Thiocapsa bogorovii: one gene and its partners. The main gene of each other region encodes a partner of the protein of the gene in region 2 in a complex. Links are inferred from orthologs where the notes say so. Each region holds a gene or a part of one and is shown on either strand. Other genes may lie near its edges. The genes, in order: dnaX, holB and dnaN.

Region 1 (7,676 bases), 800 kb from region 2 along the record:
GCGATCGCGCTCGAGCAGGTGGAAGGCGATCCGCTGCGCCGACTTCGGCCCGACCCCCGGCAGGCACCGCAAGGCATCGATCAATTGACCGAGAAGCGGGCGCTCGGACACGGCGACGGACCGCGCCTAGAAGGGCAGCTTCATCCCGGGCGGCAAAGGCAACCCGGCGGTCAGCTCGGCCATGTTCTCCTTGGCCTTCTCGGCCACGCGCTGGCTTGCACCGTTCACGGCAGCGGTGATGAGATCCTCGAGCATCTCTTTGTCGTCGCCCATCACACCGGGGTCGATCTCCACCCGACTGACCTGATAGCGGCCGTTCATGGTCACCTTGACCATGCCGCCGCCGGACTCGCCGACGACCTCTTCCAAGGCGAGCCGTTCTTGGGCCAGCTTCATGTCTTCCTGCATCTTCTGCGCTTGCTTGAGCAAGTTGCCGATTCCGCCTTTCATCATGCTGTGTCGCGGGAAACCCCGACCGGATGGCCGAGGCGGGATAGCGCACGGCGCCGAACGCCGTCCATCTCCCGCATCCTCTCTTCTCGGTTGGCTATCTCTTCACAAAGAATCCGTCGCTATGCGACATCGGACCATCCGGTTCTCCGAGCGGAGAACCGACCTAATATCCGCGAAAAACGCCTATCGATCGGCCGGCTCGATACTCCCGGCGATCCAGCTCGCATCGAGCTCGTCCTGCATCGCGCGCGCAACCGGATCCTCCTCCATCGCAGAGACCGCCGCCTGGCGGCGTTCGCCGGTCTCGCGCTCGCGCCGCTGGGCGAGCGTCTCGCGCTGCGGCCGCGCGACCTGGATGTCGAGCTTCACCGCAGTACCCATGGTCTTTTCCAAGGCAGCATGCAGGCGCGATTCCGCACCCGGCGAGCGCAGATGTTCCGCGGCCGGGTCCAAGCCGAGCGAGAGTCGCCCGTCCGCCCAGCCTTTCAGATCGCAATGATGGGCGATCTGGCTCGCGATCCCGCCCAATTCCAGACGATCGACGAGATGCAGCCAATCCGCGTGTGACCCGAGCGTGACCTGAACCGCGGCGCGCGAGGTCTCGGTCGGCGCGTGCGCGGCGGCCCTCGCATGCTGTGCGGGCGCAGGCTCGGCGACGCGCGACTCGGCAACGGGCCTCAGCATCGCGACCGGTGAGGAACCTGGCGAGGAAGCAGGCGATCCGGTCGCAGCGCCGGCGGAGTCGGCCGGGCGGGTCGGACCGCCGTCTGGGATCTCCCGCAAGGTCGAGGGGCGCACCGGCGCTCGCGTCGGCTCGCCGCGGTTGGAGGCCGGTCGAAACGCTAGGGCGCGCAGCAGGACCATCTCGAAACCGGCACGCGGATCCGGGGCGAGCGAGAGGTCGCCCTGCCCGGTCAGCGCCACCTGATAATAAAGCTGCAGATCCTCGGCCGGGAGCCGGTCCGCCAGCGCCGTCAAACGCGCGGCATCCGGATCGTCCGGGGCCAGCGTCTCGGGCACCTGCTGAACCAGTGCCAAGCGGTGCAGCAGCGCGATCAGCTCGCGCAGCAGCTCTTCGAAATCCGGGGTCAGCGAGGCCACGCGTTCGACCTCGGACAAGACACGCGCGCCGTCGCCTGCCGCCAGCGCATCGAGCAGGTCCAGCGTCAGATCGCCGGGTAGGGTTCCGAGCATGGTGCGCACGCCCGATTCCTCGACCCGCCCGCCGCCGAAGGCGATCGCCTGATCGAGCAGGCTCAAGCCGTCGCGCATACTGCCGTCGGCCCCGCGCGCCAGCAACGGCAGCGCGGTGGCCTGAAACTCGAGCCCCTCGGCCTCCAAGACATGCTGGAGTCTGGCGCGGATCTCCTCGGGCAAGAGACGGCGCAGATTCAACTGCAGACACCGCGAGAGCACCGTGATCGGGACCTTCTGCGGGTCGGTCGTCGCGAGCAGAAACTTCACATGCGGCGGCGGCTCCTCCAAGGTCTTCAACAGGGCGTTGAAGCTATGGTTGGAGAACATGTGCACCTCGTCGATCAAATAGACCTTGTAGCGTGCACGGGCCGGGGCATAGGGGACGTTGTCCAGAAGCTCGCGGGTCTGATCGACCTTGGTGCGCGAGGCGGCATCGACCTCGATGAGATCAACGAAACGCCCGCCGTCGATCTCTCGACAGGCCGAGCAGACCCCGCAGGGGCGCGCGCTCACACCCTCCTCGCAGTTCAGCGCCTTGGCGAGGATACGGGCGAGCGTGGTCTTGCCGACACCGCGGGTGCCGGTAAAGAGATAGGCGTGATGGAGCTGGTCGCGATCGAGCGCATTGGAGAGTGCGCGGACCACATGCGATTGTCCGACCAGATCATCGAAGCTCTTGGGGCGCCATTTGCGGGCGAGCACCTGGTAGGACATGCGTAGTTCGAGTCGGACGAATTCCGTGTGGGGCAGAGGCTGAGGTGGATAGAAACGCTCATTCCCGGCGCCGGATCTTCCCGGTGGCCACCGCGTCGTCCATCCGGCTTTGACCGCGCGACCTCGGGCGCCGTGTAGGCGACGGCCGTCGATCCTCATGACATGCGCGGCGTCCTTCGCTCGTCCGTCCCCGATCGAACGGGAATCGAGGCCCCTTTGGACCTTAGGGACGGGGCGGCGGCCGACGCCAGCCACACCCCGGCACACGCTTCAACCGCTGCGGCTGCTCCCTTCCGGGCCTGACCGGGTTCACGGTTTCGCGTTGCGAGGGGACCGGCGCAAGCCACCATGACATCCGAACCGAGGCCAAGCCCCGAATCGACGCGCAAGGTTAACAAAGCCCGAGAGCGAAGACAAACGCCCGACACCCGAATCGACCCGACCGCCCGGGCATGGCAGACTTGTGGTGTCCGACCCGTGGCCGGGTCCGAGCATCCGACACGGCGGAACCCGCCGACTCGGGACCCGTGCAAACAGACCCGCCGAGGCATCCTGATCCCCATGCGTGCTAACGCTCCACTCATCCTTCTACTCGGGACGCTGGTCATCGGCGCCGACGGCAATCTCGCCGCCGAGACCGAGCTCCCCGCAGCCGCGCCCTCCGACACCCAACCGGACGTCTGGAACAGAACCCTCGAGACCGCGACCGACTGGTGGCAACGCTCGCGCGACTTTGCCGACCGAGCGGTCGCCGATGCCAAAGGACTCTTCGCCGACGATCAGGACTTCGCCCAAGTCTGGGGTTCGGTCGTCCCGACACTGGATTCGGCGCTGGCCCTGGAAGAGCGACACGGCGAGCTGCCCGAGAAGACCTGGTTCGGGACCGACCAGCGCTCCAATCGCGAGGAGATCAATGCCCTGCTCGACACCGCGGTGGAGATCCTCTCCACCTCGCCGGTCCAAAACTACCGCGAGCGGATCCGGATCCTCCAAAGCGAGATCGAGAAGGACCGTGCCGAGATCGCCGACGCCCGACAGAAACGCATCGCTGCCCCGGCGGAGTCCACCCTCAAGAAGACGGTCGCCGATTACGATCGACTGATCCAATCGCTGGAGGACGACATCGATCGTCGCAACGGCGAGCTGGCCGCGGTGAAGCGGGAGTTTTCCGACGAGCTGCGCGTAATGGGGCTCGTCCTGGCCGACGATCAACTCGAGCTGCTGCTCTCGACCGTCGTCGGCGACAACATGATCGACCTCGGCATCCTCTTCGACAACGTCAAGGCGGTCACCGCTCAGCTGGAGGTCCTGGTCGCCCAAAGCGGCGAGGACCTGCAGAGCGCGCGACGCTATTACGGCCTCTATGTCGTCCTGCTGCAGGCGCTCAACCGCATGCACCTGCAGATCGAGGAGGCGATCGGGGAGCAGTACATCCCGCAGATCGACGCCATCATCGCGCGTGCTCAGGAGCTCTCCGGCGAGACCCGACAACTCCAGCGCGAGTCGCCGGGGCGCCGGGACGTGCTCGCGGCCAACCTGGAGGCACAGCAGTTGACCGTGCAGGCCGCCGAGATCTATCGCCGCTATCTCAGGGAGCAGGCCACCCAGGTGAAGCAAGCCAGACGGGAGCTCGAGAAGGATATTGCCGCCGCCTGGAACACCTACGAGACCGTCCGGGTCTCCGGCGAGCTGGTGAACCTGGTGCGATCCAGCCAACAGCTTCTCGACGGCCTGATGAATCGGCAGGTCCCGACACTGCGTCCCTTCGAGAACCTGGAGATGCAGCGCGAATTCCAGAAACTCACCGAGCAGCTGCGGACCCGCAGCGCCGGCTGAGACCCACATCCACCATCCGCCCTAGACGGGAACCCGAGACCATGAAGATCGCCCGCTTTCTCGACACCCACGGCACCGTCCATTTCGGCACCCCGATCGACACCTCGCATGCCGTCCGGCTCGGCGGTCACCTCTACGAGGGCCTGACCGAGACTACCGACGAGATCGCGGTGGCGCGCTGGCTGGCGCCGGTCACACCCGTCAACGTCTACGGTATCGGCCTGAACTATCGCGCCCACGCCGAGGAGACCGGGGCCGCCATTCCGTCCACCCCGGTCGTCTTCATGAAACCCACCACGGCGATCACGGATCCGGGCGAGCCCATCATCCTCCCGAATGCCTGCGAGCAAGGCCCCGAGGTCGACTACGAGGCCGAGCTGGCCGTGGTCATCGGTCGCACGGCGCGCGACGTCTCCTTCGCGTCCGCGCTCGATTACGTGCTGGGATACACCTGCGCCAACGACATCTCGGCACGGCGCTGGCAAAAGGAAGGCGGCGCCGGCCAATGGATTCGCGGCAAGAGCTTCGACAGCTTCTGCCCCCTGGGACCGGTCCTGGTCACCGCCGACGAGATTCCGGACCCCCAGGCATTGAACGTCACTTGCACGCTCAACGGAGAGCGGGTCCAGACTGGCCATACCAGCGACATGATCTTCACCATCGCCGAGCTGATCGCATTCCTCAGCCGCGACACCACACTCCTGCCGGGCACGGTCATCATCACGGGCACCCCGCCCGGTGTCGGCTTCGCACGCACCCCGCCGCTGTTTCTGAGCGCAGGGGACCGGGTCACGGTCGAGATCGAGCGGATCGGTGCGCTGGAGAACCCAGTGGTGCAGGCGCAGAGCCTCGCCTGAGGGAAGGTTGGTTACTGGATCTCGGTTTTCGGCCGCAGATTCGGCAGCTTACGAGAGCTGTAGGGTGCACAAGCGCCGTAGGGTGTACAAGCGCAGCCCGGTCCACCAACGCCGGCGCAGGTTCGGTGGACTTCGCTCTCGCTCGTCCACCCTCCCGGCTGGGGTAGGAGGCCCTACAGCGGGTCGTTCCGCGCCTGATCCACACCGCCGAGCGGCAAATGACCGAAGACGATACTGCCCTCGGTTCCGTCGTCGAGGGCGATCTTGCCGATGCCGTTGCGGCCGTCGCTTGCGCGGATGATGTCGGCCCAGCCGCTGCGCCCGTCGGTGCAATAGACGTCGAAGATGGCGTCGGCCGAGCCCGTAAAGGCGTTGTAGCTGCCGCGGCAGCCGTTCCGGCTGCTGGAGACACGGAAATCGGCCATAAAGGGCGAGGAGCGGTAGTCACCGACGTAGACCTCGCCGTCCATGATGACGGCGAAGGGGCCGGAGGTCGAGTAGCCCGGCGGCAGCGGACTCGGTTGGCCGCGGTCGATCTCGTCCAACACCTGGCTCACGCAGGAGGAATAAGACTCCGGATCCAGGTGCGCGCAGAGACGCCGACCATAGTCCATCGGCGAAACGGTCGCGCCGATCCCGCCGAGATGATTCGGCGGCACGAGTCCGCAGGCCCCGATCAAGATCGGCAACAGGGCGACGAGATGGCGTGGGGTCATAAGCGTTCTCCGCGCAAGACGACCGCTAAACCGAGCGGACCGAACGGTTGAGCCGGACCAAATGATCGGTGCCGGTCAAGACGACGTCGATTCCTATTCCTTGCCCGGTGAGCACACCGTCAGTTTAGGCACAATCGCGCCGGTCGGGGAGCATTAAACCGCGCCCAGCGCGGTATGCGATGTTTTTGGATGGGATCGGCCCCGGCGGATTTAACAACCACTGGAGACGGCACGGTTCAAGAGATTAAAAATGATAAAATTCTAACCCGGATGTTTCATAAACCGACACAGCCGACACTGGCCTCGCGGATTTGCGCGGCGCTGGGCGTCACCGAGGGCGATGACCGGGACGCCGCGGGGGTTGAATGGTGGAAATACCGAGCGGCAACGGGCTTGATCAACGGGGCACGAGTAGTTTTGTCGCCGCGCAGGCGTACGATGCCCTGCCCGAGGTGGGCATAGTCGTCGTGCGCGTGCTGAAATCCCCGTGCGGGGATGTATGTGCGTCTAGGCGGGCGCCGCCCGGGGCTGCGCGTTGAAGAGCCTCTCGGTGACCTGCTGCAACAGCGTCTTGACCGGACAGCTCGAGGGCAGGTGCAGGCGCACGCGGTCTTTGTACTGCACCACGCGCACGGCGAGCTTGAACAGTTTGATGATCACGGTGGCAGGCTGGGCGTTGGCCAGTTCCGTGCCGACGAGGACCTCGGTGCGCAGCGTTTGGTGCAAGACGTAAGCGGCGCAGGAGAAGAACAAGCGCATCTGATTGGCCAAGAAGGTGCTGTCGGAAGTGCGATCGCTGGCCAGATCGTTCTTGATCATTTTGATGAAGTTCTCGTCCTGGCCGCGCGCGCAGTACAGATCGCGGTAGACGCACTCGGGACTGGGCAAGTCCAAGGAGGTGACGACGAAGCGGAGGTTGTCGCCGCGCGCCGTCACCTCGGCTTTGAGGATGGTCCGACACGCGCCGGGCCAGGAACCGGCACGGTAGTCAACCTCGTGGTAGGTGCGGGTCCGCTCGGGTACGTCGGCGTCGGCGCGCCGGGCGTTCTCGATGCGCAGCGCATGGAGCTTGCGGGCGTCGGCCAAGAACGGCTCGGCCCGTGGCGTGAGAGCCCGGTTACCCGCCAGGCCGAAGATGAAATCCGTCAACGGATCGGCCATCGCCAAGGCCATCAACTCGGGGTTGGAGAAGTGTCCGTCGCCGCGCAGGATGATGCGTGTGCGTGGCCACGCGGCCCGCAGCCGCTTGAGCACGCGCTTGAGGATCATCGCGTTCTCGGCGCCGGTGGGGCGCTTGCCGGGACGCAGCACCGCGGTGATGAACTTCCCCGAGAGGCCCTCGAAGAGAAACAGCGGCAAGTAGCAATGGTTGCCGTAGTGATGATTGTAGAACGCGAACTCCTGCTGGCCATGGGTGGCGTCTTCGGAGTGGTCCATATCGAGCACGATCACCTGCGGCGCCTTCGGGTAGCTGGCGATGAAGGCCTCGACGAAGGCCTGCGCCATGCGGTAGAGGTCGCGCGCGCCGACCCCATTCTCCAAACGCGAGAAGGTCGGCCCGCTGGCCAGGTCCGTCGTCGCATCCAGCGGCTTGCGCTCCAGCCCCAGCTTGAACAGCGCATCACGGCGCAGCGCATTGGCGTCGTTGCCGTCTTCGTAAGCACAGGCGATCTGGTAGACCCGTTGCGCGATCAGCTCACGCATCGGATGGGTGGTGTAGGACGGATGGCGCCAATCATCGATCGCTGCGCTCAACCGCTCGGTCAGGCCGATCTGCCGATCAACCCCGCGCAGAATCATGGGGCCAAAGTCAGACGACATGGCGCCGCCGTCGAAGTCGCCGCGGACCGTGAAACCGGCGACCGGGGGAAAACGCAGCTGTTCCGGGGTAGACTCGGGCATG
Region 2 (7,783 bases):
AGGGATCTCGCTTGGGAACATCACGCACCGTCGGTCGGTGCGGTTTAGACGAGAAAGCAAAAAGGCGATGCGTCCGCACCGATGCTCCTGACCCGCATGCCGCAAGGCTCACCTCAGGAATCGGTGACGTTCGGAGGCGTTGCGCTGACGTGCAGGACAAGGCCTCGCCGGCCGGTGAGCCAGACCGGGTCGCCCGCATGAATGGGATCTGCGGACTCGGCGTTCCACCGAACGCCGTTGAGGGACACGACACCCGCTCCGCGCACAAAATCGGTCTGTGCCCGTGCCGGGGTGCCTTCCGGCAACACCTCACTGCCGCTCCCGCCGGTTTCCACCTGACCCCGAAACCAGGGCTTGAGGCGATGGCGCGCGAACAACAGAAGCGCGGCGCCGAGTACACCGAAAAGCAGGATCTGTGCGGGCGGGTCGATCGGGACATCGAGGAACAGCAGCAATCCGACCAACAGCGCGGCGATGCCGAAGAAGACGGCAATGACGCCGGGCAGCGCAAGCTCGGACAGGATCAGCACGACACCGATCAGGGTCCAGAGGGAGGCAGGGGTAAAGGTCCAGTCGATCATGGAAAGGCTCGCACCGATCGCTCCATCCGTTGCCGGGATCAGCCGGGACTTTACCATCCGAACGACCGCATGGCATACGCCGATGCCGCCGGACCAGCCGATCTTCGGAAAATCAATCGCGTTAGAGCGCTTGCTCGATCCGTCCCTTGCGAAGAACATACCCCCGAAGTCTACCGTTTCCCGCTTTGCGTGCCCGGGACGCGGAAGCGGATCCCGCATCATTGAGGATAAGACGCATGTTCGAATCGACAAAAGTTGGCCGCTCGGTCAGCAAGGACGACTTCAAAGAGCAGCAGGAACAGCTGCGCACCGAGCTTCTTTCGGCCCAACGCGACCTGAAAGACTCCGATATCCCGGTCGTTGTTCTCATCTCGGGCGTCGAGGCGGCAGGAAAGGGCGAGGTGGTGAACCGGCTGAACGAATGGCTGGATACCCGCGGTGTTCAAACCTTCGCCTTCTGGGACGAGACCGACGAGGAACGCGCGCGTCCGCGCTACTGGCGCTTCTGGCGTTCGATGCCGCCCCGCGGCGAGATCTCGATCCTCTTCGGCGGCTGGTATCAGACCCCGATCGAGCATCGCTTCCAGGGTCATTGCAGCGATGCGGAGCTCGACGGGGAGCTTAACCGCATCGTCGATTTCGAGCGCATGCTGATCCAAGACGGCGCACTCATTCTGAAGTTCTGGTTCCACATGTCCGAAGAGGAACAGAAATCGCGCCTGAAAGAGCTCTCGCGCGACGACAAGAGTCGCTGGAAGATGCTCCCGGACAAGAGCAAATTCTCCGAGCAGTACGCCGCATTCGAGCAGGTCGCCGAGCGTGTCATCCGCCACACCGACCGAGGCGTCTGCCCCTGGTATCTGGTGGAGGCCGAAGACAGGCGTTACCGGGACTTGACTGTCGGCAAAACCCTTCTGCACGCCATCCGCTCGCGGTTGGGAGAGACCCCCTCGGATAGCGTCAAGGCCAGCAGCGGGAGTCCGGAGCTCCCGAGCGGTGCGAATGCCCAGATCACGCTCCTGGATCAACTGGATCTCTCGCTCGCCTTGGACAAGGACACCTACAAGGCGGAGATGAAGCGCCTGCAGACCGAGATCAACGAGCTGGCTTGGAGCGCCTACAACAAGAAGCGATCGACTGTTCTGGTCTTCGAGGGTGTCGATGCGGGCGGTAAAGGCGGCGCGATCCGCAGGATCACGACCGCAGTCGACGCGCGTCTCTATCGCACGATCCCGGTCGCCGCGCCCACCGACGAGGAGAAATCGCACCACTATCTGTGGCGCTTCTGGCGTCACGTCCCGCGGGCGGGCTATATCACCCTCTATGACAGATCCTGGTACGGACGCGTTCTGGTCGAGCGGGTCGAGGGCTTCGCCGGCGATGCCGAATGGCGTCGCGCCTACTCGGAGATCAATCGCTTCGAAGAGCAGCTCGTGGACAGCGGCGTCATCCTACTCAAATTCTGGATCCACATCAGCCAAGACGAGCAGCTCAAGCGCTTCAAGGACCGCGAAGCTGTCCCGTACAAGCAATACAAGATAACCGACGACGACTGGCGCAACCGCGAGAAATGGCCGCAATACAAGGATGCGATCAACGAGATGGTGGTGCGCACCAGCACCAAGCATGCGGCTTGGACCCTGGTGGAAGGCAACGACAAACCCTACGCGCGCGTGAAGGTGCTCAAGACCGTCTGCGACACCGTGCGCGAAGCGCTCAAGCGCGACCCCGAGCCCACGGCCGGTTACCTGCCGTGCGGTGAAAAGCGTCCCGAGGAGGGGAAGAAGGGATCGAACGGCAAGTCGGAGTCATGATCCTAAACCGCGTCCCCGCGAAGGGTTGTGGATACAAAGAACGTCGAGCTCACTCGAAAACGGGCATCTCGCTCCGGACGCGGTTTAGGCGATGGCGAACAGACGGAAGTAATTCTCCCGCGTGATCGAGGCAATCTCTGCCGGATCCATCCCGCGAAGCTCGGCGATTCGGCTCGCGACATGGGCGACCATCTTGGGCTCGTTGGGTTTGCCGCGATGCGGCATCGGCGCAAGGTAGGGCGAATCCGTCTCGATGAGAAGGCGATCGAGCGGAACGCGACGCGCGACGTCGCGCAGCTCCTCGGCATTCTTAAAGGTGACGATCCCGGAAAAGGAGACATAGAAACCCAGGTCCATCCCGGCCTTCGCCATCTCCCAATTCTCTGTGAAGCAGTGCAGCACGCCGCCGACAGCGTCGGCGCCCTCCTCGCGGAGGATCGAGATCGTATCCTTGCGCGCATCGCGCGTGTGGATAATCAGCGGCTTGCCACATGCGCGTGCCGCTGCAATGTGGACGCGGAAACGTTCGCGCTGAAGGGCCGGATCCAGATCGCGATGGAAATAGTCCAATCCGGTCTCGCCGATCGCGACGTTCCGCGGATCCGCCGCCAGAGACACCAGGGTCTCCGCGGTCGGCTCCTCTCCGTGCTCCTGATTCGGATGCACGCCGACCGAAACAGCGATCTGCTCGAAGGGATCGACGAGGCGTCGCATGTCCGGATAATGCTCCAGGTCGATCGAGACGCAGAGCATGTGCGTGACACCGGCATCTGCGGTCGCCTGCACGAGCGCGTTGAAGTTGCCATCGTATCGGCGAAGATCGACACGATCGAGGTGACAATGGGAATCGACGAGCATCCGCTCTCCTAAACCGCGCCCGGTGCGGTATGCGTAATTTGTTGGAATGGCTTGGCCGCGCCAGCTCCGACGACTGTCGGAGTTGGCGCAGTGTAAATTATTGAAAAAGATTAAATTTTAAACTGCGTCTCACCGCGATCGAGGATGTCTCCAAAGCCATACGCACAGTGAAAATGAAGCATATTGCTCTGGACGCGGTTTACATGGTGTGTGTCGGACGATCCGAGTTGAGGGCGCCGACGAGATAGTCCTCGATCTTGCGGCGGGCCATCCCTTTGTCCTGGTCGCTGAACTGCACGCCGACACCGATCGCACGACTGCCCTCGGCACCCGGCGGCGTCACCCAAACCACCTTACCGGCAACCGGGATACGCTCGGTCTCCTCCATCAACTGCAGCAGAAGAAAGATCTCGTCGCCGAGCTGGTAGCGCTTCGTCGTCGGGATGAAGAGCCCCCCGTTTCTGACAAAGGGCATGAATGCGGCGTAGAGCGCAGCCTTGTCCTTGATCGCGAAACTGAGGATACGTTGCTGTCCCGCGAGGGACCCGGTGGACGCGCCCGGTGTCGCCATGGGTCAAGACCTCCTGATGGCTTGGCCCGCGCCGACGCGGAGCCATTCGATCGACAAGGATTCCAAGAGCAATTGGGGGTTCGCCCTGGTTTCCACCAGGGCACGTGCACGCAGGACCCGCTGCAGCAGCCGGTGCAGGGCGGTCGGCTCCAGACGCCCTGCAAGCGCTCGCAAGGCCTCGCGTTGATCCGGGTTGGCGAGCTGCGCCGGATGCTCGCTTGCGGCAAGACGCACCAGGTCGACCAGCCAGCCGGCCAACCAATCCAAGCATAGCCGTGGTCCGAGGCCGTTCCAGGCGGAAGCCTCCACCAGCGGGTCACGCTCCCCGCGCGCGACCGCGAGAAACCCGGCGATCCGCTCACGCCGCTGCTCCAGCCTGGCGTTGTCGAGCTCCTCCAACGCGCGCAGCGGACCGCCGTGCGCAAGGCAGAGGCGCAATTCGGCGGTCTCTTCGGGGATTCGCCCGGACAGCCAAACCAGCGCGTCCGCAGTTGACGGTGTCGGGATGCGGATCTGTCGGCAGCGGCTGCGGATCGTCGCCGGCAGGCGCCCGGGTTGCTCCGTGACCAGAACGATGAGAGCCGCCCCCGGCGGCTCTTCGAGAGTCTTCAGCAGGGCATTCGCGGCAGCGGCGTTGAGATGATCCGCAGGATCCACGAGGGTCACCTTCCATGCGGCTCGGCTCGGCGTCAGTGCGCCCCGATCCACGAGCGCGCGAATCGCCGCCACCGGGATCTCTTCGGATTTCGCATCCGGATCCGGGCCGACGCGCAACAGATCGGGATGGCTCTCGGCGGCGATGAGGGTGCAATCGTCGCAGCGTCCGCAGGCGAGTCCGTCCGCCGTCGGTGCGCCACACAGCATCGACCGAGCCAGCAGCTCGACAAGATGACGTTTGCCGATGCCGCGCGCTCCGCTGAACAAGAGGCCATGCGCGAGCCGACCGTCTGCTTTGGCTCGATCCAGGCGCATCCAATCCTCGGCCAACCAGGGCAAAGGGGCATCCAATGCGAGCGGTATCGGCCCGGTCACGCCTCTTCTCCGGTGCCGGACACATCGACGGTCTCGCCCCGACGGGTCTCGATCAGGGCTCGCAAGGCCTGCTCCACCTGCTCGCCGACGTCGCTCAAGGGTGCAGCCGCATCGATTAGGTAATAGCGTTCGGGGCTCGCACGCGCCCGTTCGAGATAGACCGCGCGCACCGCCTCGAAGAAGTGCAGGGTCTCCGACTCGAAACGATCGGCGGCCCCGCGGCCGCGTGCGCGCGCAAGCCCGAGCGCAGGCGCGAGATCGAAAAGGAGCGTCAGATCCGGCCGCAAGTCGCCCTGCACCAGTGTCTCGAGGGCCGCAATGCGCCGCGGATCCAAGCCGCGCCCCCCTCCTTGATAGGCGTAGGTCGCGTCGGTAAAGCGATCGCAAAGCACCCAGGCACCGGATTCCAGGGCAGGTCGGATCGTCTTGCTCAGATGCTCCGCCCGCGCCGCGAACATGAGGAGCAGCTCGGCGGTCTCGTCCATCCCGGTGTTGCCCGGATCGAGCAGCAAGGCGCGGATCCGCTCGGCGATCGGCGATCCTCCGGGTTCGCGCGTCGTCACGACGCGAAGCCCCATCGAAGCCAGAAGCGTCGAGAGCGGGGCGATGTGTGTCGATTTCCCGGCACCCTCGATACCTTCGAGGGTGATGAAGCAGCCCCGCTCCCGCTTTGACTTCACCGCGCTCGAAAGGCTCATGGCTCACCAAGGATATAGCGGCGAACCGCTCGGTTGTGCGCGTCGAGCGTGGCCGAGAAGACGTGGGTGCCGTCGCCGCGCGAGACGAAATAGAGGCTGTCCCCGTCCGTGGGATTGAGCACGGCATGGATAGCGGCCCGCCCCGGCAGGGCGATGGGTGTCGGCGGAAGGCCGTCGATGACATAGGTGTTATAAGCGGTGGCCTCGCGCAGATCGGCGCGTCGGATGCGGCCCTCGTAACGATCGCCCATGCCGTAGATCACCGTCGGATCGGTCTGCAGACGCATCCCCTTGCGCAGGCGGCGCACGAAGACACCCGCGATCTCCGGGCGTTCATGCGCGGCGCCCGTCTCCTTCTCGACGATCGATGCGAGGATCAGGGCCTCGTAGGGGCTGTCGATCGGGAGCCCGTCGCGGCGACCGGCCCACTCTTCTGCCAGGACCTGTTCCATGCGCTCGAAGGCGCGTTGTAGAACCGACAGACGCGGCGTACCGCGCGGGAAGCGGTAGGTGTCCGGAAAGAGGCGCCCTTCCGGATGCTCGCCGGGGCGACCGAGCTTGGCCATCAGGGCCTCGTCGGAGAGATCCGACAGCTCACCCGTGAAACGATCCTGGGCGTCGATCGCCGCGACCGCCTGCCGGAAGGTCCAGCCCTCGACCAGGGTCACGGGATGCTGAACGACCTGGCCCGAGGTGATGCGCGCCAAGACGTCGACCGGGGTCATCCCGGCGGTCAGCTCGAATTCGCCGGCCTTGATTCGCGCCTGGTCACCTTGCCGGTAGGCCAAGGCGATGAAATAGTAGGGGTGTTTCAGGATCCCCTCGTCGGTCATCCGGCGCGCCAATGTGCGCAGCGAGGTCCCGCGCGGGATATCGATGATCGTACTCTTCTCCGGCAAGGGCACCGGCGCCTTGACGAAGGCGCCGTAGTCGAGCAAGAGACCGACGCCGAGTGCGCCTGCAGCAAGCATCGAAACAAGGAAGGCGCGCTTGATCATGGATCGGGCCATTCAGGTGTCTGTGCCAATCGGCGGATCTGTTTCAAGAGATCGACGGGCAGCCGGTCGGGGTCGAACCCGCGCCCCGCAAGGCGAGCAACCGGCCAGACGCCGATCCGCGCGTTCGTCAGGAAGAGTCCGACGGCATCCTCGAGCATCCTTCGCGAGACGGGGCGCTCGACACAAGCGATCCCGGCCCGCGCCGCCGCTTCGAGTGCGACCGAACGCACCGTTCCGGCAAGGCCGCTGCGCGTCACCGCAGGCGTGGCGAGCGCGACACCGTTCCAGACAAAGAGATTCGTCATCGTCCCGCCCACGACGTCACCGGCGTCGTCGCACATCAGACCCTCGGCGATCTGCGGATCGTCCCATTCCTGTCGGGCAAGCACCGCGTCCAAACGGTTGAGATGCTTGATCCCGGCCAGACGCGAATTCACGGACGCTGGTGTCTCGCAATATCGGATCGCGACACCCCCGTGCGCAAGCGGATCGACGTTCGGAGGCGAGGCATAGGCCAGCAAGATGCGCCGGGGGTGCGGCGAGGCCGGAGGCCGATAACCGCGACCGCCGACGCCGCGGGTGACGATCAGCTTCAGAATGCCATCATCGAGTGCCGCGCAGATCCGAACAGCCTCCTCGCGCAGAACCGATCGCGAGGGCTGCGGGATCCCCAGCCGATCGGCGCCGAGCGCGAGACGCGCCAGATGGCGGTTCCACAGACAAGGCATTCCCTCGCGGATCAGAATGGTCTCGAACAGCCCGTCGCCATAGTGCAGACCGCGATCCCCGACAGGAAGCCGATCATGCTCAAGCCCGTCGACCAAGACGCGTCGAGTCCCGATCGCACCGGAGGCGCTGTCGTCAGCCGACGGATCGTCGATCGGAGAGGAAGGCGACGGACCGACCAAGCGGCGTCGAACTCGATTCGCGAACCGACCCTAGGGTCGGCGGAAAGCGAGGGTCCCGTTGGTACCGCCGAATCCGAAGGAGTTGGTCAATGCGACATCGATGCGCATCTCTCGGGCGGTATTGGGGACGTAGTCGAGATCGCAGTCCGGATCCGGAGTCTCGTAGTTGATGGTCGGAGGCGCGGTCTGATCGCGAATGGCGAGGATCGTGAAGATCGCCTCCGCCCCGCCGGCAGCACCCAACATGTGACCGGTCATCGACTTGGTCGAGCTGACCGGGATCTCGTAGGCGCGCTGTCCGAACGCGCGCTTGATGGCCATCG
Region 3 (7,584 bases), 2.5 Mb from region 2 along the record:
TCGGCGGCATCCAGCTATCCGGCCGGGCTCTTGAGCAAGGATGTCGAAGCTGCTGCGCTTGGATATGTAATCGATCGGCTGCGGGGCTACTACCATGAGCGTGGCGTCGCCGGGGATACGATCGAGGCGGTCCTCCAGACGGGGGTCACCGTACCCGCCGATCTCGATGCCCGCCTGGCCGCCGTGACGGCGTTCAGAGCGCTGAGTGGCTCCGCATCCCTGGCAGCAGCGAACAAGCGAATCCGCAATATTCTAAGCAAAGCGGGTATCGACATCGGGGTCGGCTCCGCCCGTCTCGAGGCAAACGGCGAGCTGCTCGACGAGCCTGCCGAAATCCGTCTTGCGGCTCGGGTCGCGGAGCTGTCTTCTCTGGTCTTACCACTCGCGCAAGCCCGCGACTACATGGGAGTGTTGCAACTTTTGTCGGAGCTCGAGGGCGATCTCGAGGCCTTTTTCGATCAGGTGATGGTGATGGTGGACGATCCCGAGATCCGCGAGAACCGCATTCGACTGCTCCATTCACTGGCCGGGCTGTTCCTGCTGGTCGCAGACATCTCGCGTCTCCAGGAATGATCAACGCGTCGACCGGACGAGGGGGAGGCTGCTTCTTTGTCTTCGAGGGCAACAGTGATGGGTGAGCGGGTCGTGATCCTGGATCGGGACGGCGTGATCAACGCGGACTCGGAACATTTCGTCAAATCCATCGATGAATGGATGCCGTTGCCCGGCAGTATCGATGCCATCGCGCGACTCTCGCACGCGGGGTATCGTGTGGCCGTGGCGACCAACCAATCGGGTTTGGCGCGTGGCCTGCTGACACCGGCCGACCTCGACAGCATGCACCGCAAGCTTCGGGATCTGTTGGCCGAACAGGGAGGACGAGTCGAGATGATCGTCTATTGCCCGCATGGCCCTGATGACGGCTGCGACTGTCGCAAACCCAGACCGGGCATGCTCCAGGAAATCGGGAGGCGCCTTTCGGTGAAGCTCCCGGGCGTACCCTTTGTCGGTGATTCACTCGGCGATGTCCTGGCGGCAAGGGCTGCCGGGGCCGATCCCTGGATGGTTCGCACGGGAAAAGGAGAAGACACTGTGGCTGGCGGTTCCTCGCATCTTGCCGGGGTTCCGGTCTATGCCGATCTGGCCTCCGCCGTCGATGCCCTGCTCTATGGATAGCCCGACACTCAGGAATCGACTGATCTCCGGGCTGTTTTCGGTTCTGATCCTGGTCCGATCCATCCTCTACGAGGTCTTTTTGGTCGGATCGGTCATCGTCTACTCCACACTTCTGCTTGTCCTCGGTCCGATCGTATCGGAATCGGGTCTCGATCGGCTCGCACAGCAGTGGGCGAAGCTCAATCTGGGGGCACTGCGATGGATCTGTGGACTGCACTACCGGGTCAGCGGACTGGAGACGGTGCCGGTCGAGACTGCGGTTGTCTTAAGCAAGCATCAGTCGGCATGGGACATCATCGCCTTGAGGGCTTTGTTGCCGATCCGCCAAAGCTGGGTCTTGAAACAGGAGTTGATGCGCATCCCGGTCTTCGGGGCTGGTTTGAAGCGCCTTCGCTGTATTCCGATCGATCGGACCGCGGGTCGTCGAGCGATCGTCGAGCTCGTGCGCGAAGGTATGCACCTGTTGCAGAGCGGGCGTTGGGTGATCGTTTTCCCCGAGGGCACCCGTGTCGCACCGGGTTGCCGCCATCCCTACGCGATCGGTGGAGCTGTCCTCGCCGAGCGCAGCGGTAGGCCGGTCGTACCGATCGCACACAACGCGGGCTACTTTTGGGGACGGCGCAGCATCCGTAAGGAACCCGGAACGATCGACGTGATCATCGGGCCAACGATTCCCACCGCCGGTCGAACCGCAACCGAGATCAATGCTGCGGCGGAAGCCTGGATCGAATCCACGGTCGCCACATTGCCGGGGTCGAACCCGCTCTAAACATCGAGATTCTCGACATTCAGCGCGTTGCGCTCGATGAATTCCCGTCTCGGCTCGACATGATCCCCCATCAGTGTGGTGAAGATCTGGTCTGCGCCCACGGCGTCCTCGATGGTGACTCGTAACAGGCGCCGAGTCTCCGGATTCATGGTGGTATCCCAGAGCTGGTCGGGGTTCATCTCTCCAAGGCCCTTGTAGCGCTGGATGCTGTGCCCACGCTGTGCCTCCGCGAGCAGCCAACGGATCCCTTCGCCCAACTCCGTGATCTCCTTGCGGCGATCGCCGCGTGCGACGTAGGCCCCCGGCTCGATCAATCCAGCGACCTTCCGTCCGTAATCCAAGATCCTTGCATAATCCGCCGTGTGGAAGAAATCCAAAGGGATGATGCGGCTCTCGGGAATACCATGAATCAATCGAACCAGCTCCAGAGAGTCCGGTCGAAGCGATGTCGGACTACTGAGAGCGAGTCGGTAATGCAGGGAGATTGAATCGAGTTGATTCAAACGTCGCTCCATGTCGCTCAGCCAATCGGCAAAAGCTTGAGCATCGCCCACGAGTGCATCGTCAAGCGGCGGCGCTTTCGCCAACTCATCGAGAAATACTGCGTCGTAGCGTGTCGACAGGCGTTTGATAATCCCGACGAACACCTGATAGTCACGCGCGAGCGTTTCGAGCGCGGTGCTTGCCAAAGGTACGGTGTCCGCATTGACATGGAGGTTAGCCCCGTCGAGTGCGGCTTGGAGCATGGCGCCATTCAGTGCTGCGTCGTCGAGCAGGTATTCCTCCTGCTTTCCCTTTTTGATTTTGTAGAGTGGCGGCTGGGCGATGAAAATGTGGCCGCGTTCGACCAATTCGGGCATCTGTCGATAAAAGAAGGTTAAGAGGAGCGTCCGAATATGGGCGCCGTCAACGTCAGCGTCCGTCATGATGATGATTCGGTGATAGCGCAGATTGTCCGGGTTGTATTCTTCGCGTCCGATCCCGCATCCCAACGCGGTGATGAGTGTCCCGACCTCGGCAGAAGACAACATCTTGTCGAAGCGGGCCTTCTCGACGTTCAGGATCTTTCCCTTGAGAGGGAGAATGGCTTGGAAGGCCCGGTCACGCCCTTGTTTGGCGGAGCCGCCTGCCGAGTCACCCTCGACCAGATACAGCTCCGAATTGGCAGGATCCTTTTCTTGGCAGTCGGCAAGCTTGCCCGGCAGCCCTGCCACATCGAGCACCCCCTTGCGCCGTGTCATCTCGCGCGCTTTGCGGGCCGCCTCCCGAGCACGCGCGGCCTCGAGCATCTTGTTGGCGATGGCTTTCGCCTCCCCCGGCTGCTCCTCGAGAAAAATGTTCAGCTGCTCGACCACGAGCGATTCGACGATCGCCTTGACCTCCGAGGAGACCAGCTTATCTTTCGTCTGGGACGAAAATTTCGGATCAGGCACCTTCACGGAGAGGACCGCTGTCAAGCCTTCGCGCGCATCGTCGCCGACCGGCCGGACCTTCTGATTGCGGTCTAGGCCTTCGCGTTCGATGTAGCCGTTCAAGGTTCGTGTCAACCCGGCCCGAAGTCCCGCCAGATGGGTACCGCCATCTTTTTGCGGGATTGTGTTGGTGTAACAGAAGATCGTTTCTTGATAGCCGTTATTCCACTGGATTGCGAGCTCGACCGTGACCGTTTGCCGCTCGGCAGTGAAGTGAATCACGCTCGGATGAATCGGCTCTTTGTTCTGATTGAGGTGCTCGACAAAGGCACGGATCCCTCCTTGATACTCGAAGACGTCCTCTCGACCGGTAGCCTCCTCGAACAACTCGATACGGACTCCGGAGTTGAGGAAGGAGAGTTCCCGGAGTCGCTTTGCGAGGATATCGTAGTGAAATTCGATGTGCGTAAAGGTCTGCTCAGACGGATAGAACCGAATTTCCGTTCCTGTTGCGTCGGTGTCTCCGACATGCTTGAGCGGATATTGGGGTTCCCCGAGGTGGTACTCCTGCTGATACAGGCGCCCTCCTCTGGCAATCTTCAGGAGAAGGCGATCGGAGAGTGCGTTCACGACCGAGACCCCGACGCCGTGGAGTCCGCCCGAGACCTTGTAGGAATTGTCGTCGAATTTTCCGCCGGCGTGGAGAACCGTGAGAATCACCTCGGCCGCGGACCTTTGTTCTTCCGAGTGGATGTCGACCGGTATTCCGCGCCCGTTGTCGCTTACCGACACCGAGCCGTCTCCGTGCAGGATGACGCGAATGTTGTCGCAATGGCCGGCAAGGGCTTCGTCGATGGAGTTGTCCACGACTTCGAAGACCATGTGGTGCAGACCGGTACCGTCGTCCGTGTCGCCGATGTACATGCCCGGCCGTTTACGGACCGCGTCGAGCCCGCGAAGGACTTTGATGTTTGTTGAGTCGTAGGTCATGTGGCGTGATCGAGATGATGGATCGGTGGGAGGGCGCGCAAGCGCTTGCGGCGCGACCCTTGGCCGTTGGCCGATGACTGTATCACCGCTTCGTGGAAGCATGGTGGGCATCGCAGTCGGGTGAGTCGGCGCCGGGGCAAGACTGTCCCGAAGCACGATCCATTATACGGGAACGTAGGCCGAAGCGCTTCAGGCGCCGTACTGCGCGCAGATCAAGGACATCGGCCGGTGATGCCATCAAGGCAAGGACGTCGGGGGGGGTGGACGATCGGCGACGGCAGCGGATGTCACGATACCCTGTTCCACGTGGAACATCGTGTCTTGGTGGATCGATCCATCCTTGATCTCGGTCGGATGGTAGCCCAACCGAGCGACCATCCGCTGTCCCTCCGCTTCCTCGAACAAGCGCCATAATCGATCGCCCGTAGCGGTGTCGAGCTCGGCGTCGATGTCGTCGAGAAGCCAAAGCGACGGGGCAAGACCTTTCCCGCGGTGGACGCGCTCCGCGGCGAGTTGAAGAAGGCACACGGCAACCTTTGCCTGCCCGCGTGAGAGTCGGGGTGGAGCGCGGTCCCGACTGATTCCGATATCCGCTCGATGCGCTCCCGCGAGCGTTTGCCCGCGCTGAATGTCGGCACTTCGCCCCTGCTCCAGGATTTCGGTCAAGTCGCTGTCTCGGGGCCAACCGCGCTCGAATACAAGCTCGAAATCGTCAAGGAAAGAAAAGTGGTTCGCGAGCGATCTGAATTGAGTCCGCCACAGGTCTACGAAGGCCTCGCGTTTCTCCGTAATACGGGCGGAAAGTTGGACGAACGTCGGATCCCAGATGGACACGCCGGATCCGGCGTGTCGGAGCGCTGCATTCCGCTGAGCGAGGACACGACGAAGATCGGCCCGCAACCGTCCAAGTCGATGTTCCACGTGGAACACGTTCCAGTCCAAAAGCCCACGCCTGAGCATCGGCTCCCCTTCCAAAAGAGCCTGAGGATTCTCACCCACGAGCTTGACCCGGAGCGGGCTGTCGCTCGGCGGGAGCGATCCCATCGCGACACCGTTGTACCGCCTCAGACTACCCCGCCTGCTCCGCTCGAAGACCAGCGTCGACTCGCCCGATGAGTCCGCCTCCCGAAACACCCCTTCGATCAGGGTTCGAGTCTCGCCGTCCGTCGTCAAAGATCCTGCCTTGCGACCCCGAAAACTCCGGCCTCGGGACAAGAGATAAACGGCCTCGAGGAACGTGGTCTTCCCTGCTCCGTTGGCGCCGGTCAGCAGGATCCGATGGGATTCTTTCCGAAGGTCCAAATCCACACTGCGGAGGTTCCTTAGATTCGTGACCCCCAGCCTCAATAGTCGCGGACCGATCAAACCGTCCATCAACCCCTACGATCACAGACGCATCGGCATAACGACATACGTTTCATCCTCGGCGCCGACGCCGCGCCACACCGAACTGCTCCCTGCATCGCTGAATCGGACCTCGATCTCACTACCCTCGACTGCCCCCAAAACGTCCGATAGGTAAGCCACGTTGAAACCGATGGCAACGGACTCCCCGTTGTAGTCGAGCTCAATCTCCTCCTCCGCCTCTTCCTGCTCGGGATTGTGCGCCTGAAGCCTCAGGACGCCATCCTCGAACGCCAATCGAACACCCCGGTACTTCTCGTTCGACAGAATCGAGGTCCGTGCCAAAGCTCGCTTGAGCGCATCGTTGCTGACCCGAGCAACCTTGCCGAGCTCCCGCGGAATGACCCGTTCGTATTCCGGGTAACGACCATCGACCAGCTTCGATGTCATCACCATCCCGCCGACCGCCAGACGAATACTCCTCGACCCAACCGAAACCGAGACCGGCTCGTCAGTGGATGAGAGTTGGCGACGAAGCTCAAGGATCGTCTTGCTCGGCACGATGACCTGAACGCGCTCCGAAAGATCCAGATCCAGGCTTCGATGAAACTTGGCCAGCCGATGCCCGTCGGTCCCGACAGCCGTAATCCCCGAGCGATCCCACTCCACCAGCAGACCGTTCAGGTAATAGCGAACATCCTGCTGGGCCATTGCGAAGGACGTCTTGTCGAGAAGCTGTCGCAGGACACCCTCGGGAACCTTAACATCCGCCCCATCGATCTCCGCGTCCATCAAGGGGAAGTCTGCCGCCGGCAGCACCCCGAGCGTAAACCGACCACGTCCAGCGGTGACGACGCAACGCTCCTTGTTCAGTCGAAACCGGATCTCCGTGCCTTCGGCTAGGTTCCGACAAATATCCATCAACTTTCTCGCAGGCAGCGTGGTCTCCCCTTCTTGAGGAACTGACGCGCTACAACTCGTTCTGACCTCCACTTCCAGATCCGTTCCGCAGATGTCGACCCGGTCATCGCACGCCGACAACAACAGGTTCCCGAGGATCGGAAGAGTTTGTCGACGTTCTACGACGCCGACGACCTTGCTGAGCACAGGCAATAGACTTTCACGGTTGACGACGAGCTCCATCGTGATCTCCTAATACTTAAGAAACTTAAAAAACCTGTAGTAATAAGGCCTGTGCATGAGTGTGCGGCAACCCACAATCCGTTACGAAACAGTCACGTCAACCTGGCTTATGGCCGGCACAACCTCTGGGCAGCCTGTGCATAAATCTCGCCTTCAACTGCGTGCGTTTTCCGTGAACACGTTATCCACAGCTATGAGGTCAGAGTTCTCAACAGGTTTTTGTAATCCTCTTCGATCGATGCGTCGCTGTCGCGAAGGTTTTTGATGGTCCGAGTGGCGTGAAGGACGGTCGTGTGATCGCGGCCCCCGAACGCTCGACCGATTTCCGGGAGACTATGCTTCGTCAGCTCCTTCGCGAGCGCCATTGCGATCTGTCGCGGGCGTGCGATCGAGCGACTTCGTTTCGCCGAAATCATGTCGGAAGTCCGGAGCTTGAAATACTCGGCCACCGTCTTCTGGATGTTTTCGATACTGACCTGTTTGTCCTGTGCGGCCAACATATCCCGAAGCGCATGTTTTGCCAGTTCCATGCTGATGGGCTTGCCGGTGAACTGAGCGTTCGCGACGAGGCGCCGCAACGCCCCTTCAAGTTCTCGGATGTTCGAGCGAATCCGCCGCCCGACGAAAAACGCAACATCCTCCGGGAGATCCACTCCCCAAAGGCTGGCCTTACTGTGCAGGATCGCAACGCTTGTTTCGAGGTCGGGCGGCTCGATCGACACCGTCAGTCCCCAACCGAACCGTGACTTC

What was found.
Region 1: the proteins of holB (region 2) and dnaX are in contact, whole or in part, in a cryo-EM structure (PDB 8GIZ), measured with the Escherichia coli proteins. The link is inferred for Thiocapsa bogorovii from one-to-one orthologs.
Region 3: the proteins of holB (region 2) and dnaN are in contact, whole or in part, in a cryo-EM structure (PDB 8GIZ), measured with the Escherichia coli proteins. The link is inferred for Thiocapsa bogorovii from one-to-one orthologs.

Annotation. Positions count from the first base shown.
Region 1 is NZ_CP089309.1:4,516,967-4,524,642, reverse strand. The notes cover bases 1-2,892. They hold dnaX (DNA polymerase III subunit gamma/tau), read right to left. Parts: upstream 2,365-2,892; coding sequence 637-2,364; downstream 1-636. Other genes in these bases: LT988_RS20045 (YbaB/EbfC family nucleoid-associated protein), read right to left, coding at 127-450; recR (recombination mediator RecR), read right to left, coding at 1-111. In the rest of the region: LT988_RS20030 (hypothetical protein), read left to right, coding at 2,926-4,200; LT988_RS20025 (fumarylacetoacetate hydrolase family protein), read left to right, coding at 4,242-5,057; LT988_RS20020 (hypothetical protein), read right to left, coding at 5,231-5,773; LT988_RS20015 (IS1380-like element ISTro1 family transposase), read right to left, coding at 6,281-7,675. UniProt on the Escherichia coli protein: Part of the beta sliding clamp loading complex, which hydrolyzes ATP to load the beta clamp onto primed DNA to form the DNA replication pre-initiation complex.
Region 2 is NZ_CP089309.1:5,320,822-5,328,604, reverse strand. The notes cover bases 2,843-5,841. They hold holB (DNA polymerase III subunit delta'), read right to left. Parts: upstream 4,857-5,841; coding sequence 3,828-4,856; downstream 2,843-3,827. Other genes in these bases: mltG (endolytic transglycosylase MltG), read right to left, coding at 5,551-5,841; tmk (dTMP kinase), read right to left, coding at 4,853-5,554; LT988_RS23700 (PilZ domain-containing protein), read right to left, coding at 3,453-3,824; LT988_RS23705 (TatD family hydrolase), read right to left, coding at 2,843-3,253. In the rest of the region: LT988_RS23715 (NfeD family protein), read right to left, coding at 114-581; pap (polyphosphate:AMP phosphotransferase), read left to right, coding at 818-2,395; more of LT988_RS23705, read right to left, coding at 2,480-2,842; more of mltG, read right to left, coding at 5,842-6,564; pabC (aminodeoxychorismate lyase), read right to left, coding at 6,549-7,376; fabF (beta-ketoacyl-ACP synthase II), read right to left, coding at 7,491-7,783. UniProt on the Escherichia coli protein: Part of the beta sliding clamp loading complex, which hydrolyzes ATP to load the beta clamp onto primed DNA to form the DNA replication pre-initiation complex.
Region 3 is NZ_CP089309.1:2,816,368-2,823,951, reverse strand. What follows is about bases 4,785-7,584. They hold dnaN (DNA polymerase III subunit beta), read right to left. Parts: upstream 6,835-7,584; coding sequence 5,734-6,834; downstream 4,785-5,733. Other genes in these bases: dnaA (chromosomal replication initiator protein DnaA), read right to left, coding at 7,026-7,584; recF (DNA replication/repair protein RecF), read right to left, coding at 4,785-5,721. In the rest of the region: glyS (glycine--tRNA ligase subunit beta), read left to right, coding at 1-573; gmhB (D-glycero-beta-D-manno-heptose 1,7-bisphosphate 7-phosphatase), read left to right, coding at 631-1,176; LT988_RS12775 (lysophospholipid acyltransferase family protein), read left to right, coding at 1,169-1,945; gyrB (DNA topoisomerase (ATP-hydrolyzing) subunit B), read right to left, coding at 1,942-4,347; more of recF, read right to left, coding at 4,585-4,784. UniProt on the Escherichia coli protein: Confers DNA tethering and processivity to DNA polymerases and other proteins. Acts as a clamp, forming a ring around DNA (a reaction catalyzed by the clamp-loading complex) which diffuses in an ATP-independent manner freely and bidirectionally along dsDNA.